Regions from separate parts of the Cronobacter condimenti 1330 genome, predicted to be linked through region 1. Evidence: predicted binding sites of a transcription regulator. Region 1 holds the regulator's gene; each other region holds the start of a gene.
The links. Region 1 encodes PurR, which represses purine synthesis genes. Its sites were predicted from a motif close to CANGCAAACGTTTGCNTG; they were not measured.
Positions count from the first base shown of each region.

Region 2: gcvT (glycine cleavage system aminomethyltransferase GcvT) is a predicted target of PurR. The motif match lies at 2,616-2,633, and genes of this name have one in related genera.
Region 3: AFK62_RS07110 (amino acid aminotransferase) is a predicted target of PurR. The motif match lies at 1,523-1,540, and genes of this name have one in related genera.
Region 4: purE (5-(carboxyamino)imidazole ribonucleotide mutase) is a predicted target of PurR. The motif match lies at 2,638-2,655, and genes of this name have one in related genera.

Region 1 covers NZ_CP012264.1:1,943,813-1,948,024, reverse strand. The annotation lists gene AFK62_RS08935 (C40 family peptidase) at 1-76, shown strand, start outside; gene AFK62_RS08930 (MFS transporter) at 155-1,321, opposite strand; gene cydH (cytochrome bd-I oxidase subunit CydH) at 1,586-1,675, opposite strand; gene purR (HTH-type transcriptional repressor PurR) at 1,968-2,993, shown strand; gene punR (DNA-binding transcriptional activator PunR) at 3,012-3,926, opposite strand; gene punC (purine nucleoside transporter PunC) at 4,038-4,212, shown strand, end outside.
Region 2 covers NZ_CP012264.1:3,542,548-3,546,759, forward strand. The annotation lists gene gcvP (aminomethyl-transferring glycine dehydrogenase) at 1-885, opposite strand, end outside; gene gcvH (glycine cleavage system protein GcvH) at 1,016-1,405, opposite strand; gene gcvT (glycine cleavage system aminomethyltransferase GcvT) at 1,429-2,526, opposite strand; gene ubiI (FAD-dependent 2-octaprenylphenol hydroxylase) at 2,948-4,150, opposite strand; gene ubiH (2-octaprenyl-6-methoxyphenyl hydroxylase) at 4,161-4,212, opposite strand, start outside.
Region 3 covers NZ_CP012264.1:1,559,126-1,563,337, reverse strand. The annotation lists gene ompF (porin OmpF) at 333-1,418, shown strand; gene AFK62_RS07110 (amino acid aminotransferase) at 1,604-2,794, shown strand; gene AFK62_RS07105 (MBL fold metallo-hydrolase) at 2,855-3,502, opposite strand; gene AFK62_RS07100 (YcbK family protein) at 3,542-4,090, opposite strand.
Region 4 covers NZ_CP012264.1:1,199,535-1,203,746, forward strand. The annotation lists gene AFK62_RS05480 (trans-sulfuration enzyme family protein) at 1-814, shown strand, start outside; gene purK (5-(carboxyamino)imidazole ribonucleotide synthase) at 981-2,048, opposite strand; gene purE (5-(carboxyamino)imidazole ribonucleotide mutase) at 2,045-2,554, opposite strand; gene lpxH (UDP-2,3-diacylglucosamine diphosphatase) at 2,688-3,410, opposite strand; gene ppiB (peptidylprolyl isomerase B) at 3,414-3,908, opposite strand; gene cysS (cysteine--tRNA ligase) at 4,085-4,212, shown strand, end outside.

The sequences.
Region 1 (4,212 bases):
CTCACTGAGCGAAGATTACTGGCAGCGCCATTACGTCGGCGCCCGCCGCGTGATGACCCCACGTACGATCCGCTGACCGCACTCACGTTACCGTGATCATAAAAAAACGGAGAAGGTCCCCCTTCTCCGTTTTGCTTTTTATGACGTGCTGGCATTATTCAACACGGCACGCCGTTTGCGCCTCCCGGCGGCTGGAAAGCAGCACCAGCAGTAAGCCAAGTGCGGCAATCAGCGCCCCCATGACCGGCACCACGCTGTAGCCAAGCCCCGCATGAATGACCGCACCACCCGCCGCCGCACCCAGCGCGTTGCCAAGATTAAACGCACCGATATTTACCGAAGAGGACAGTCCCGGCGCTTCGCTGGCCACGCGCATCACGCGCATCTGCAGCGGCGGCACCACAGCGAACGTCGCTGCTCCCCAGACCACCATGGCGATCGCCGCGCCGATTTCGGTTTTCGCAAGCCAGGGGATCGCTGCCATGATAACGATAAGCAGCAGCAGAAAGCCCTTCAGCGTACCGCTCACTGAGCGATCCGCGAGGCGGCCCCCCAGATAGTTGCCGATGGAAAACCCGACGCCTATCAGCACAAGCATTGCGGTCACGAATGCCGCACTGGCATCAGTGATGTGGTGCAACACCGGCGCGATGTAGGTATAGAGCGTGAACATCGCGCCGGCGCCAAGCACCGTGGTCAGCAGCGCGCTTACCACCTGCGGGTGCATCAGCACCGTCAGCTCGCTTTTCACATCCGGACGCTCGCCGCTGCCGCCTTTGGGCAGGGAGAACCAGAGGCTCGCCATCGCCACCAGCCCAAGCCCGGCGGTCGCAAGAAACGACATACGCCAGCCTATCGTTTCACCAAGCCAGGTCGCGGCGGGAACGCCACCGATATTCGCGATAGTCAACCCCATAAACATGGTGGCCACGGCGCTCGCCTGCTTCTGTTTTGGCACAACACTTGCCGCGACGACCGAACCCAGCCCGAAGAACGCGCCGTGATTGAGACTGGTCAGGATGCGCGACGCCATCAGCGTCATGTAGTCAGGTGCCAGGGCCGAGAGCACATTGCCGAGGGTAAAAATCGCCATCAGGAAAATGAGCGCACTGCGTCGGGCGCGATGCGACAGCAGCAGCGTCATAAGCGGTGCGCCAACCATCACGCCGACCGCATAGGCGCTTATCAGCATACCGGCTGCGGGAATCGACACATTCACGCCATTCGCTATCACCGGCAGCAGTCCCATCGGGGAAAATTCGGTCGTGCCAATGCCAAAAGCACCAATAGCCAGTGCCAGTAACGGGAAATTGACTTTCATTAATTGCTCCAGAAATTGTACAACAGCGCCGAATACACCGGCGTAACAGCAGGACGCAGAAAGGATGGCATGTTCAGACCGAATCGATAAGTAACAAAAACAGCAAAATATTATTGCGTATATGTTAAAGATTACGCAAATAGTGTTATTAGCGAATCATAAGGGAATAACGTGAAAAAGAAAGGCAACAGCGAAGGAAAGTGCGTTAAGCGCAGGAATTGTATAAAGAGAGCGGGAGAACGGACGCGTTCTCCCGCGACACGCTTAATGCAGGATGGCAGTAAACGCGCCTGCCACAATTAAACCCAGCACAACAACAGTCGTCACCAGCGAAAATTTCAGATCGGTACTCATGGTATTCTCCTCAAAGACCCCACAAAAAACAGGTAGAGCGCATTTTTACATAATCGGGCCGAAAAATCCTGCGACATTTAACCAGATATGCGTTTTCCCTCTTCCCCTTTCGATAAAGATAAGCCAAAATTCGTCGCTACTTTATTCGGTACCGGCCATCGACCCCTCCTCACGCTAAATGTCGCGTTTCCCGGCATGCCGCACGTCCCCTCGTGGCACACAGGGGTGTGTACAGGCAAACGATTAACCCGTGATTTTACAGGGCTCAGCCAGGGGTCTGGAGTAATTATTAATGGCAACAATTAAAGACGTCGCGAAGCGAGCAAACGTTTCTACAACAACAGTCTCACATGTAATTAACAAAACCCGTTTTGTGGCGGAAGAGACGCGCAACGCGGTATGGGCAGCGATTAAAGAATTACACTATTCGCCAAGCGCCGTGGCGCGCAGCCTGAAGGTGAACCACACCAAATCTATCGGGCTACTCGCGACCAGCAGCGAAGCGCCCTATTTCGCAGAAATTATCGAAGCCGTTGAAAACAGCTGCTTTGCGAAAGGCTATACGCTTATCCTTGGCAACGCGCATAACAATCTGGAAAAGCAGCGGGCGTACCTGTCGATGATGGCGCAAAAGCGTGTGGACGGCCTGCTGGTGATGTGCTCGGAATACCCGGAGCCACTGCTGGCAACGCTTGAAGAGTATCGTCACATTCCGATGGTGGTAATGGACTGGGGCGAAGCCAAAGCGGACTTCACCGACTCGGTTATCGATAACGCTTTTCAGGGCGGTTATCTCGCGGGTCGTTATCTCATTGAGCGCGGGCATCGCGATATCGGCGTGATCCCGGGCCAGCTTGAGCGCAACACCGGCGTGGGACGTTTCTCCGGCTTTATGAAAGCACTGGAAGAAGCAGCTATTAACGTGCCGGAAAACTGGATTGTGCAGGGCGATTTTGAGCCAGAATCCGGCTACCGCGCGATGCAGCAGATCCTCTCGCAGCCGCAGCGCCCGACAGCCGTCTTCTGCGGCGGTGATATCATGGCAATGGGCGCGATTTGCGCCGCGGATGAAATGGGGCTGCGCGTGCCGCAGGATATTTCCATTATCGGCTACGATAATGTGCGTAACGCCCGCTTCTTTAGCCCGGCGCTGACGACAATTCATCAGCCAAAAGAGACGCTGGGCCAGACCGCCTTTAATATGCTGCTGGACCGAATCGTGAATAAACGCGAAGAGTCACAGACCATTGAGGTGCATCCACGCCTTATCGAACGCCGCTCGGTGGCGGACGGTCCGTTCCGCGACTATCGTCGTTAATCCCCGCCGGGAGCCTGTTTACGCAGGCTCCCGCAGCCACTCCCGGTTCAGCGTTTCACTGTCCCCCAGATAATCAAGCAACCAGCGCAGCGCGGGCGAGGCATCACTCTGGCGCCACGTCAGGCAACAGGCCGCATCAGGAAAGGGATTGTCCAGCGTCAGCGCGTGCCACGCCCCACTATCAAGCCATGGCTTCGCAAAGTGCGTCGGCACCATACCGATACAGAGCCCCTCGCCAAGCGCGTCGGCAGCGCAGTACCAGTCCGGCACCACCACGCGCCGTTGGTTATCCAGAAGCCAGGTGATGCGTTTGGGCAGCGAGCGCGAGGTATCCTCCAGCACCAGCGACGGGTAATCGCGCAGTTGATCGTCAGTCAACGCGCCCGCCTGTTGTGCCAGCGGATGGTGGCTCGCCACCACGCAGCGCCAGCTCAACGCCCCCATATCGCGAAACGCAAAGCGCCCGCCCCCGACCGGGATAGCCTGCGTGGCGCCGATGGCAAGCTCTACGCGCCCGTCGGCCAGGGCATCCCAGACGCCGTTAAACACCTCCTGCGACACCAGTAACTCCACATCGGAAAAGTGTCGGTAGAAATCGAGTACCAGACGGCGGGTACGTTCAGGGCGCACAATATTGTCCACGGCGATGGAAAGCTGGCCGCGCCAGCCGTTCGCTATCTGCTGGCACTGTTGTCGGGTGATCATCATTTTTTTGATAACAGAACGTCCTTCACGCAAAAACCAGCTGCCCGCAGGCGTCAGGACCACATCGCGGTGCCGACGCTCAAAGAGCGCTACCGCGAGCCACTCTTCGAGCTGACGTACCGTATAGCTGACCGCAGAAGGCACGCGGTGAAGTTCTGCCGCCGCCGCGCTGAAGCTGCCGTTGCGCGCCACGGCGTCCACCACTTCAAGAGAATATTCGGACCACATTTTCTGCCTGCAAAAAATTTGAACGGAAACGGCAAATATTAGCGTTTCACAAGCCGGATTGCACTCCGTACACTCCTGGCTCTTTCGCGTATTAAGAAGTGAGTTAACGTTATGCGACCTACAAAAGGATTTCTTTGCTGGCTCGCCGGGCTGAGTGTGCTTGGTTTTCTGGCGACCGATATGTATCTGCCGGCGTTCGCCGCCATCGAAGCGGATCTCCACACTGCACCTTCGGCCATCAGCGCCTCCCTAAGCCTGTTCCTTGCGGGCTTCGCGCTCGCGCAAT
Region 2 (4,212 bases), 1.6 Mb from region 1:
ACGTTTAAACTCGTCGCTTGCGGCGAAGAATGCCGCATGCGGACCACCGTAGCCCATCGGCACGCCGAAGCGCTGGGCGGAGCCGAAGACAATATCTGCGCCCTGCTTGCCCGGCGCCGTCAGCAGCACCAGCGCCATAAAATCTGCCGCCACGCTCACAATGACTTTGCGGGATTTCAGCTCGCTCATCAGTTCGCGATAGTCATGCACTTCGCCGGTGGTGCCGACCTGCTGCAACAGCACGCCAAACAAGTCCTGATGATCGAGCGCCTTTTGCGCCTCGTCGACAATCACCTCAAAACCAAAGGTTTCAGCACGGGTGCGCACCACATCCAGCGTTTGCGGATGAATATCGGCGGCGACGAAGAAACGGTTGGCGTTTTTCAGTTTGCTGACGCGTTTGGCCATCGCCATCGCTTCCGCCGCCGCGGTCGCTTCATCGAGCAGCGAAGCGGAGGCGATATCCAGCCCGGTCAGATCCAGCGTCACCTGCTGGAAATTGAGCAGCGCCTCCAGACGCCCTTGCGACACCTCCGGCTGATAAGGCGTATAGGCCGTGTACCAGCCTGGGTTTTCCAGCATGTTACGCAGAATAACCGGCGGGGTGTGTACCGCCGCGTAGCCCATGCCGATATAGTTTTTAAAGCGCTTGTTACGCCCGGCGATGGCTTTGAGCTCCGCCAGTGCGGCGAACTCGGTTGCGGCGTCGCCGACATCAGGCGGCGTATCAAGCTGAATATCCGCAGGAACGATTTGCGAAATCAGCGCATCCAGCGAGTCGGCGCCAACGGTGCGCAGCATCTCCTGCTGCTGGTCAACACCCGGTCCGATATGACGCTCAATAAACGCGTCGCGATTTTCCAGGTGGCTCAGGGTCTGGGTCATGGGCGATATTTCCTGAAACGTGCAGTGAGGCAAATAAATGCGATGGTCAGTTCTGCTCCCTTGCGGAAGCGGCGCGTGCCATGTCGTGCACGCGCCTGCCCCTGGATTGCCAGAGGCGTAATGCCGTGAATTACTCGTCTTCTAACAGCGCTTCATACGCGCTCGCGTCCAGCAGCGCGGTCACTTCGGCTTCGTCGCTGGCTTTGATTTTGAAAATCCAGCCCTGGCCGTACGGCTCGCTGTTCACCAGCTCCGGGGCATCGCTCAGCGCATCGTTGACAGCGACAATCTCGCCACTTACCGGCGCGTAGATGTCAGAGGCCGCTTTCACGGATTCCGCCACCGCGCAGTCGTCACCCGCGCTGACGGTCGCGCCGACTTCCGGCAGGTCAACAAACACCATGTCACCCAGGAGCTCCTGCGCATGCTCCGTGATCCCGACGGTGTAAGTGCCGTCAGCTTCTTTACGCAGCCACTCGTGTTCTTTGCTGTATTTCAGTTCGTTTGGCACATTGCTCATTGCTTCTCTCCTGATAACAAAACTTACTGCGCGACCGGCTTACCGGCGCGTACGAAAACGGGTTTAGTGACCTTCACAGGCATTTCGCGGTTGCGGATCTGCACAATGGCAGTATCGCCGATACCCGCAGGAACGCGAGCCAGCGCGATGCTGTAGCCAAGCGTTGGCGAGAACGTGCCGCTGGTGATAATGCCTTCGCAGGCGTTGCCCTGGGCATCGGTAAAACGCACTGGCAGGCCGCCGCGCAGCACGCCTTTTTCCGTCATGACAAGACCAACCAGCTGTTCAGTGCCATTGTCACGCTGGGCTTCCAGCGCGTCGCGACCAATAAAAGCGCGATCTTCCGGCTGCCAGGCGATGGTCCAGCCCATATTGGCGGCAAGCGGCGAGACGCCTTCATCCATCTCCTGACCGTAAAGATTCATGCCCGTTTCAAGACGCAGCGTGTCGCGCGCGCCAAGGCCGCACGGTTTCACGCCCGCGTCGACTAACTGGCTCCAGAAGCCCGCTGCTTTTTCATTAGGCATCGCGATTTCATACCCCGCCTCGCCGGTATAACCGGTTGTGGCGATAAACAGGTCATCGGCCTGCACACCGAAAAACGGCTTCATGCCCTCTACGGCTTTACGCTGGGCGTCGTTAAAAAGCGTGGCGGCTTTCGCCTGCGCGTTCGGGCCCTGAACGGCAATAAGAGAGAGATCGTCACGCACAGTTACAGATACGTCGTAGGGCTCAGCATGCTCGTTTATCCAGGCGAGGTCTTTTTCACGGGTGGCGGAGTTCACTACGAGGCGGAAATAATCTTCCGTCATAAAGTAGACAATCAGATCATCAATGACACCCGCTGAGGCGTTGAGCATCGCGGTGTAGAGCGCTTTACCCGGCTGAGTGAGCTTCGCTACGTCGTTGGCGAGCAGGTTGCGCAGGAATTCACGGGTGCGCGCGCCGCGCAAGTCGACAATGGTCATGTGGGAGACATCAAACATTCCCGCGTCATTACGCACCGCGTGGTGCTCATCAATCTGCGAGCCGTAGTGCAGTGGCATCATCCAGCCATGGAAATCCACCATGCGCGCGCCACAGAGGTTGTGCTGTTCATACAACGGGGTTTGTTGAGCCATCTTGTCCTCATCCTGTCAGCCTGTGTGGTGTGGGTTTCGGCGGTGAAACGCCCTGAATGAAACCCGACGTCATGGCCGATCCCGGCCACGACGCAAACGTTATCTTGCGTCTGAACTTATCACCGAATGTGGCCTTAAACCATAAGCCAGACTGAGCCATCAGATTAGCTTATGACCAGAGATCGCTTATCTGGTGGCAGAATTAAACACTGGCTGAAGGGTTTCAGGTGGCGTCGAAACGCTAATGGCGTGCCGAATTTTTAATATAAGCGCGCTGAAATCGCTGTTTTACCGCAAAAAAACGAGAACGCGGAAAAAGAAGAGATTAGAAAAAGTAATCCGAAAAAGAGAGTGAAATTAGAATATTTCAAACGGGGAGAGGCTTCTCTTTCCGCTTGCCGGAAAGAGAAGTGTGACGCAGTTAACGCAACCAGTCAGGGAGGTCATTCAGGCCCATCGCCTGGCGAATCAGCTGTGGTTTAACACCCGGCAATTTATCAGCGAGTGTCAGGCCCAGATCGCGCAGCAGCTTTTTCGCCGGGTTCGAGCCGGAAAAGAGTTCGCGAAAGCCTTGCATGCCTGCAAGCATCATCGCCGCGGCGTGCTTGCGGCTGCGCTCGTAGCGCCGAAGATAGAGATGCTGGCCAATATCTTTGCCCTGTTGGTGCAGACGCCGCAGTTCGCTTATCAGTTCCGCCGCATCCATAAAGCCGAGGTTCACCCCCTGCCCCGCGAGCGGATGGATGGTGTGGGCTGCATCGCCGACCAGCGCCAGGCGGTGCGCCGCGAACTGGCGCGCATAACGGCCGGTAAGCGGAAAAACCTGACGATCGCTCTCAAGGGTACATAAGCCAAGACGATTATCGAACGCCACGCAGAGTGCCTGATTAAACGCTGACACCGGCGCCTGCTGCATCCGATCCGCCTCCTGCGGCGACAGCGACCAGACAATAGAACAAAGGTGCGGATCGCTAAGCGGCAGAAACGCCAGAATACCGTCGCCGTGAAACGCCTGTCGCGCTACAGCGCCATGCGGCTCGGCGGTTCGAATGGTCGCGACCAGCGCATGATGCTGATAATCCCAGGAGGTGAGCGGAATTTCCGCCTTCGCACGCAGCCAGGAGTTCGCGCCGTCGGCACCGACCACCAGCCGCGCGGTTAGCATATTGCCATCTTCAAGGGTAATGAACGCTTCGTTTTCGCCCCATGCGACCTGTTGCAGCGTCGCGGGCGCCATCAGCGTGACTGATTTGCTCTGTTGCGCCTTTTGCCAGAGCGCATAGTGGATAACCTGGTTTTCAATAATGTGCCCGAGATGACTGAAGCCAAACGCCTCGTCGTCAAACGCGATACGTCCGAAACTGTCTTTCTCCCAGACTTCCATGCCGTGATAGGCCGCTGCACGCTGGCGGGTTATCCCATCCCAGACGTCAAGCCGTTTGAGCAGCGCCTCGCTGGCGGCGTTGATTGCCGATACACGAAGCGCCGGAGGCGCTGTCGCATCCAGCGGCTCCGGGGCATGCTGTTCAAGCACCGCGACGCGCAGCCCGCTGCCTTCCAGCCCGCAGGCAACCGCCAGCCCGACCATGCCGCCGCCGACAATCGCTACATCTACACTTTGCACATTCGACTCCTTAGCGCGGCACCCAACCCAGGGTGCGTCTGGCCAGCGCATCACGCGCCGGG
Region 3 (4,212 bases), 380 kb from region 1:
CGTTACTGCTTACAATTGTATAAAAATGCAGCTTATCAAAATTAATGATAAGTTTTTCATATATATAAGAAAGGAATGGCCGAAATTTATTCACTTAAGTAATAAATTTGAGGTCTCTCACAAAGTCCCCTCCCATTAACAAAATCTTACACAATATTTCTTTTTGTTACCTGATTTAGACATTTGTAGCACTTTCAGGGTAGCGAAACGATTATATGAATGGAAAGATGCCAGACAGACACAGAAAGACACCAAACTCTCATCAATAGTTCCGTAATGAATTATTGACGGCAGTGGCAGGTGTTCAAAAAAACCAATGAGGGTAATAAATAATGATGAAGCGCAATATCCTGGCAGTGGTTATCCCTGCCCTGCTGGTAGCCGGTGCAGCAAACGCTGCAGAAATCTATAATAAAGACGGCAACAAAGTAGATATTTACGGTAAAGCAGTAGGTCTGCACTATTTTACTAAAGACAATGGCGCAAACGGTTATGATGGCAACGGCGACAGAACGTATGCCCGTCTTGGTTTTAAAGGTGAGACGCAGATCAATGACCAACTGACCGGTTACGGCCAGTGGGAATATAATTTCCAGGGTAACAATGCTGAAAGCGGTACTGGCGTTCAGAACGGAAATAAAACCCGTCTGGCATTTGCTGGTCTGAAATTCGGTGACTTCGGTTCTTTCGACTATGGTCGTAACTACGGCCTGGTATACGATGCTATCGGCGTAACCGATATGCTGCCTGAGTTCGGTGGCGACACTGGTGCCAGCGATAACTTCTTTGCTGGCCGTAACGGTGGTCTGGCAACTTACCGTAACAGCAACTTCTTTGGCCTGGTAGATGGCCTGAGCTTCGGTGTTCAGTATCTGGGCAAAAATGAGCGTGCTGGCTCTATTGCTGATATCCAGCGTTCCAACGGTGACGGCTGGGCAACCTCTCTGGGTTACGAATTTGATGGTTTCAGTGTTATCGGTGGCTACGGCGCTGCTGACCGTACCAACGCTCAGGAAACTCTGGCTCGCGGTAAAGGTGCTAAAGCTGAACAGTGGGCAACCGGTGTGAAATATGATGCTAACAACATCTATCTGGCTGCACTGTATGGTGAAACCCGCAATGCTACCCGTATCACTAACGGTTACGCAAATAAAACTCAGGACTTCTCTGTTGTTGCTCAGTACCAGTTCGATTTCGGCCTGCGTCCGTCTATCGCTTACTACAAATCTAAAGCGAAAGATGTTGAGGGCATTGGTAGCGAAGAATTCATCAACTATATCGAAGTTGGCGCGACTTACTACTTCAACAAAAATATGTCCACCTATGTTGATTACATCATCAACCAGATCGACAGCGACAACAAACTGGGCGTAGGTTCTGACAACACCGCCGCAGTGGGTATCGTTTACCAGTTCTAATCAGCACAACCTCGTTGTCTGATAGCGAAAAAACAGGGCTTCGGCCCTGTTTTTTTATGGGTAAAAGAAAATTCTGCCGACTTTTGCGATCCATGTAACTTTTCCGGGCAAACGGTTGGCATTTTGTAAATCTCCCGTTAACCTGATAGCGAATTTCCCTTCTGAAATCACAATGGAACCTCGTCATGTTTGAGAACATTACCGCCGCCCCAGCCGACCCGATCCTTGGCCTGGCCGATCTGTTTCGTGCCGACGACCGCCCGACCAAAATTAACTTAGGCATTGGTGTTTACAAGGATGAAACCGGTAAGACCCCGGTTCTGACCAGCGTTAAAAAAGCAGAACAATATCTGCTGGAAAATGAAACCACCAAAAACTACCTCGGCATTGACGGTATTCCCGAATTCGGCCGCTGCACGCAGGAACTGCTGTTCGGTAAAGGCAGCCACATCATTAACAATAAACGCGCCCGTACGGCGCAGACTCCGGGCGGTACCGGCGCGCTGCGCGTCGCGGCAGATTTCCTCGCGAAAAACACCGACGTGAAGCGCGTCTGGGTCTCTAACCCGAGCTGGCCGAACCATAAAGGCGTGTTTAACTCCGCCGGGCTGGAAGTGCGCGAATACGCTTACTACGACGCCGCAAACCATACCCTCGATTTTGACGGGCTTTTGAACAGCCTGCAGGAAGCGCAAGCGGGTGATGTCGTACTGTTCCACGGCTGCTGCCACAACCCGACCGGCATTGACCCCACACTCGAACAGTGGGAACAGCTGGCCAAACTGTCCGTTGAAAAAGGCTGGCTGCCGCTGTTTGACTTCGCCTACCAGGGCTTCGCCCGCGGTCTGGAGGAAGATGCCGAAGGCCTGCGTGCGTTCGCCGCACTGCATCAAGAGCTTATCGTCGCAAGCTCCTTCTCCAAAAACTTCGGCCTGTATAACGAGCGCGTGGGTGCCTGTACGCTGGTCGCGGCCGATACCGACGCCGCAGATCGCGCGTTCAGCCAGATGAAATCGTGCATTCGCGCTAACTACTCCAACCCGCCGGCACACGGTGCATCGGTGGTTGCGACTATCCTTAGCAACGAAGCGTTACGTACGATGTGGGAGCAGGAGCTGACCGACATGCGCCAGCGCATCCAGCGTATGCGCCAGCTGTTTGTGAATACGCTTGCGGAGAAAGGCGCGAACCGCGACTTCAGCTTCATCACCAAACAGAACGGCATGTTCTCTTTCAGCGGCCTCACCAAAGAGCAGGTGCTGCGTCTTCGTGAAGAATTCGGCGTTTACGCGGTTGCGTCTGGTCGTGTAAACGTGGCGGGCATGACGCCGGACAACATGGCGCCGCTGTGCGAAGCTATCGTTGCCGTGCTGTAATGTCACGCTAAAAAGTAAAAGGGCCGCGCTATGCGGCCCTTTTTATTGGCAGGGAGTAACTTACCAAACCGGCATTTCATCCTGCAGGAAAGGATTATGCAGACGCTCATGGCCGAGCGTGGACATCGGGCCATGGCCGGGAATAAAGGTGACGTCATCGCCAAGCGGCAGCAGCTTACGTTTAATGGAATCAATAAGCTGACTGTGATCGCCGCGCGGGAAATCACTGCGCCCTACACCGCCTTTAAAGATGACATCGCCCGAAACCAGCAAGTGGGACTGCACGTCAAAAAAGACGATATGGCCTGGCGTATGGCCTGGACAATGCAGCACGCCAAGCGTGATATTTCCTACATTCACCGTATCGCCTTCACTGAGCCAGCGGTCCGGCGTCAGCGGCTGACATTCATCAAGGCCAAACATACGGCTCTGGGCGGGTAAACCCTGTAGCCAGAACTCATCTTCTTTTTCCGGGCCGACAATGGGGATGCCATAATGCGCCGCAAGCTCCGCCGCCGCGCCGACATGGTCAAGATGACCGTGCGTTAACAGGATCTGCTGCAGCACAACACCCTTCTGGGCGACTTCCTCTTTAATGCGCTGCGCATCGCCGCCGGGATCGACCAGCGCCGCCTGTTGCGTCTCCTCACACCAGATTAACGAGCAGTTCTGGGCGAACGCCGTTACCGGAATAATATGATAGTTCATACCGCTCCTTTTACCCGGCGCGCTTGCCGGGGTCGTTAATTACCAGTGCCTTAGCGGCCCGGTATCAATATGCACAAAGTTACTGCTGGGGTAGTATCCTACACCACCGGCGCGCAGAGATAACGCCGCTTTGCGAATATTGCTTAACGAAATACCTTCGATATGAAAATCCATCGCCTGGCCTTTGGTGTGGTAGCTGTGCTTTGCCACACCGCGGCTTTTCGAGCGCAGTTCGTTGTTGGTATCAACGGAGCGATAGCCGGAGATCAGCTGGACTGGCTTACGCGTGCCGAGCAGCCCCTGCAGGCGGAACAGCTGATCAAATAATCGGGGGTCAATCGCTTTTACCTTATTCGCCCGGTAATCACGAAAGAAATGGTTAAGCTTTGCTAATTCATCCTGAATATAGCCCCGGCCATCGAAAAATTCGGCCTTAATCGATTCGCCGGTATGTAAGTTATTCAGCGTAAGAATACGCGGTCGCGGCGTCGACAGGGTTGCAAACGCAGGCGTGGGCAGTATTGCAGCGCCGAGAGCGGCACCGCTAAACGCCAGCAGTTTGCGGCGATGAGCGTCAATTTTATCCATGATATTCAGGTCTACAATCAATATGAACAATAACTATGCACTTCTGGCGCACGAGTGGCACCTTAACCGCCGCGGGAGGGGGAGTCAATACAAGTCAAAGCCGGGAATAACGGGCCTTTTTT
Region 4 (4,212 bases), 740 kb from region 1:
TACCGCCGGGCTGACCGTCTCCTGGGTAAAACCCGACGATCCCGCCGCGCTGGAGGCGGCGATCCGCCCGGAAACCCGTATGCTCTGGGTGGAAACGCCGACGAACCCGCTGCTGAAGCTTGCCGATCTGGAAGCCATCGCCGGGCTGGCGCGACGCCACGGTATAATCAGCGTGGCGGATAATACCTTTGCGTCACCGGCAATCCACCGCCCGCTCGCCCTCGGCTTCGATATCGTGGTGCATTCCGCTACCAAATACCTGAATGGCCATTCCGATGTGGTGGCGGGGCTGGCGGTCGTTGGTGATAACGCGGCGCTTGCACAGCAGCTCGGGTATCTGCAAAACGCCGTCGGCGGGGTGCTCGACCCGTTCAGCAGCTTCCTGACGCTGCGCGGCATTCGCACGCTGGCGCTGCGGATGGAGCGCCACAGCGTCAACGCGCTGAAAATCGCCCAGTGGCTGGAGCAGCATCCGCAGATTGAACAGGTTTTCTTCCCGTGGCTTGAAAGCCATCCGCAACACGCACTGGCGCGCCGTCAGATGGCGCTTGCTGGCGGCATGATTTCTGTCGTGGTGCGCGGCGATGAGGCGCGCGCGGCGCGGATTATCCAGAAGCTACGGTTGTTTACGCTTGCGGAAAGCTTAGGCGGCGTGGAGAGCCTGGTCAGCCAGCCATTTAGCATGACGCACGCCTCTATCCCGCTGGAACAACGGCTGGCGAAGGGGATTACGCCGCAGTTAATTCGGTTATCCGTGGGCATTGAAGAGGCAGACGACCTGATTGCCGATCTCGAACAGGCGCTGGAGGAATAAGGTCTGCAGGGCGGCGACGAGGGGAGGGTGCTCACCGGCTTGTTTTAACGGTGCGTGTAGATCCCCTCGCGCCAGCCCTCCCTAAAAGAGAGAAAAGGGAGAAAATGGAATATTCGCCATCCCAACGGCAGGCATAAAAAAGGCACCTCTCAGGGTGCCTTTACTTTTACCGTAACAGCGCCTGCGCCCAGGCGATGCCGCTGGCGTACTCGGGCGGCAGCAGCGGCGCGAGCGCCTCCAGCGTGGCGTCAATCAGCGCCGGCTCGTTGTCGCTGAGGTTAAGGTGGCCGACCTTGCGACCTTCACGCACCTCTTTGTCGTACCAGTGCAGATGCACCAGCGGCAGCTTGAGCCAGTCGTAATTGAGATCGCTGCCAATCAGATTCACCATCACCGACGGGCTGCTGACTACCGGTTGCGGCAACGGCAGGCCGGTGATGGCGCGCAGGTGCAGCTCGAACTGGCTGATGGACGCGCCGTTCTGTGTCCAGTGACCGCTGTTATGCACGCGCGGCGCCAGCTCGTTAATCAACAGGCCCTGCGGCGTCACGAAGCATTCCATCGCCATCACGCCCACGTAATTCAGCTCATCCATAATGGCGCGCAGCATAGTTTCCGCCTGATCCTGCTGCGTGGCATTCGCTTTCGGGAAAGCGACACTCGTGCGCAGAATGCCGTCCTGATGCAGGTTATGCGTCAGCGGATAGAACACGGCGCGACCATCATGGGCGCGCGCGCCGACCAGCGACACCTCGCCAGAAAAATGGATGCCCTGCTCAACGATACATTCGCCATAACACTCGGCAGGCAGCGTGTCGGCGTCATGCTCACGCAGACGCCACTGTCCGCGGCCGTCATACCCACCGGTGCGGCGCTTCACGATGGCCAGCTCGCCGAGGCGGCTGAACACCTGCGGCCATTCGCTGCGATCGGCCAGTAACTGCCAGGGCGCGGTCGGCAGAGAAAGTTTGTCCAGAAGCTGTTTCTGCGTGAGACGGTCGGCGATAAGCGGGAAAACGTCGCGGTTTACGAAAGCCTGATGACGCGCCAGCTCGCGGGTCAGGGCGGTTTCCGGCCAGCGTTCGATCTCGGCGGTGATAACGCTCTGGGCGAACGGCACCGCCTGCGGATCGGCATCCAGCCCGACTGGCCAGACGCGAATGCCGAGCGGCTCGCCCGCCTGGCGGAGCATTCTGCCGAGCTGGCCGTTACCCAACACACAGACCTGTTTCATGCATCCCCCCGTGGGTCCGGGTTCTCCAGCACCTCGTCGGTCTGCTTTTGGCGCCAGGTCTCAAGGCGCGCCAGCAGGGCGCTGTCGTGCTGCGCCAGAATTTGTGCGGCGAGCAGTGCGGCATTGGCCGCGCCCGCTTTGCCGATAGCCAGCGTGCCGACCGGAATACCGCGCGGCATTTGTACAATAGAGTAGAGGCTGTCCAGCCCGCTTAACGCCGCGCTCTGCACCGGCACGCCCAGCACCGGGACCAGCGTTTTAGCCGCGATCATGCCCGGCAGATGCGCAGCCCCGCCTGCGCCCGCGATAATCACCTGAAACCCCTTATCCTGTGCGCTTTCGGCGAAGCTGAACAGTTTGTCGGGGGTGCGGTGGGCGGAGACGACTTCGACATGATGAGGCACATCGAGAGCATCAAGAATTTCTGCGGCAAACTGCATGGTGGCCCAGTCGCTTCTGGAACCCATGACGATGGCGATACGCGCCGGGGTATGGCTGGAGGACATACGTCTCAAAACTCCTGTGGTCAGGCGGCAAAATGAACGGGGTCGCCGTTATGAGGGGTTCGAGAATAGCACGGATAACAGGCAAGGAAAACGGTTGCGTACGCGTGCGAAAGGCAAAAAAGCAGCACGCGATTCAGAAAGGAAAGGCGAGCAGTTCTACGTCGTCAGGGGTGACTTTTATCATTGAGCCTTCGGTGTGCCAGGCGCCTAATACTACGCGATGCGCGGGCTGGCCGTTAGCCTCAAGCGGATGGACAGCAGGCCTGTGAGTATGACCGTGGATAAGCCACTGCACGTGATGACGCGTCATCGCCTCGACCACCGCTTGCGGGTTCACGTCCATGATCGCGAGATCTTTCTGGCTGTTGGAGGCTTTACTACCGGCGCGCATTTTGGCGGCGATACGGCGGCGCAGTCGCAGGGGCAGGGCGAGGAAGGCTTTTTGTATCCACGGCTTATGCACTTTCGCGCGAAATGCCTGATAACCAGCGTCGTCGGTGCAGAGTGTGTCGCCGTGCATAATCAGCACGCGTCTGCCGTAGAGGTCGAGCACCTTTTCTTCTGGCAAAAGCTGCATTCCGCTTTCATGTGCGAAGCGGCGGCCCAGCAGAAAATCGCGGTTGCCGTGAATGAAATAGCAAGGAACGCCGGCATCGCTTAACGCACGCAGGGCGGCCGCGATATCGCGGTGCAGCGGCTCGGGGTCGTCATCGCCAATCCAGGCTTCGAAGAGATCGCCAAGAATGTAAAGCGCATCCGCCTCACGCGCTGTGCCGGCTAAAAAACGCAGAAAACCGGCGGTAATCGCCGGTTCTTCTGAGGACAGATGAAGATCTGCAATAAAGAGCGTCGCCACGAATTACTCGCTGACGGTTACGCGCTCAATAATCACGTCTTCTTTAGGCACATCCTGATGCATGCCGCTGCGGCCGGTAGAAACGCCTTTGATTTTATCAACCACGTCCATGCCTTCGACCACTTCTGCGAACACGCAGTAGCCCCAACCTTGCATGCTTTCGCCGCTGAAGTTCAGGAAGTCGTTATCCGCCACGTTGATGAAGAACTGGGCAGTCGCAGAGTGCGGTGCCTGCGTGCGCGCCATGGCCAGCGTACCGCGGGTGTTCTTCAGGCCGTTGTTGGCTTCGTTTTTGATAGGATCTTTGGTGCTTTTTTGTTTCATGCCCGGCTCAAAGCCGCCGCCCTGAATCATAAAGCCGTTGATAACACGATGGAAAATGGTGTTGTCGTAGAAACCTTCGCGGCAATAGTCCAGAAAGTTTTTTACCGTTTCCGGCGCTTTGTCATCAAAAGTTTTGATTACGATGTCGCCGTGATTGGTGTGAAAAGTAACCATGTCTGCATCCTGTTTTGTTTCAGTGGTGCTTCGGCTTCTGAAAGAAGCCACAGTAGGAGGGTGTTATAGCATAACTCACCGCTTGCTTCACCTTGCAAAGTGGGGTGCTTGCGGTTTCAATTATGGGTAATATAGGGGTTTTATCTGCTTACCACACACTGACACGGAAACTTCTGATGTTAAAAATCTTCAATACCATGAGTCGCCAGAAAGAAGAATTTAAGCCTATTCATGCCGGGGAAGTCGGCATGTACGTGTGTGGTATTACCGTTTATGACCTCTGTCACATTGGCCATGGCCGCAC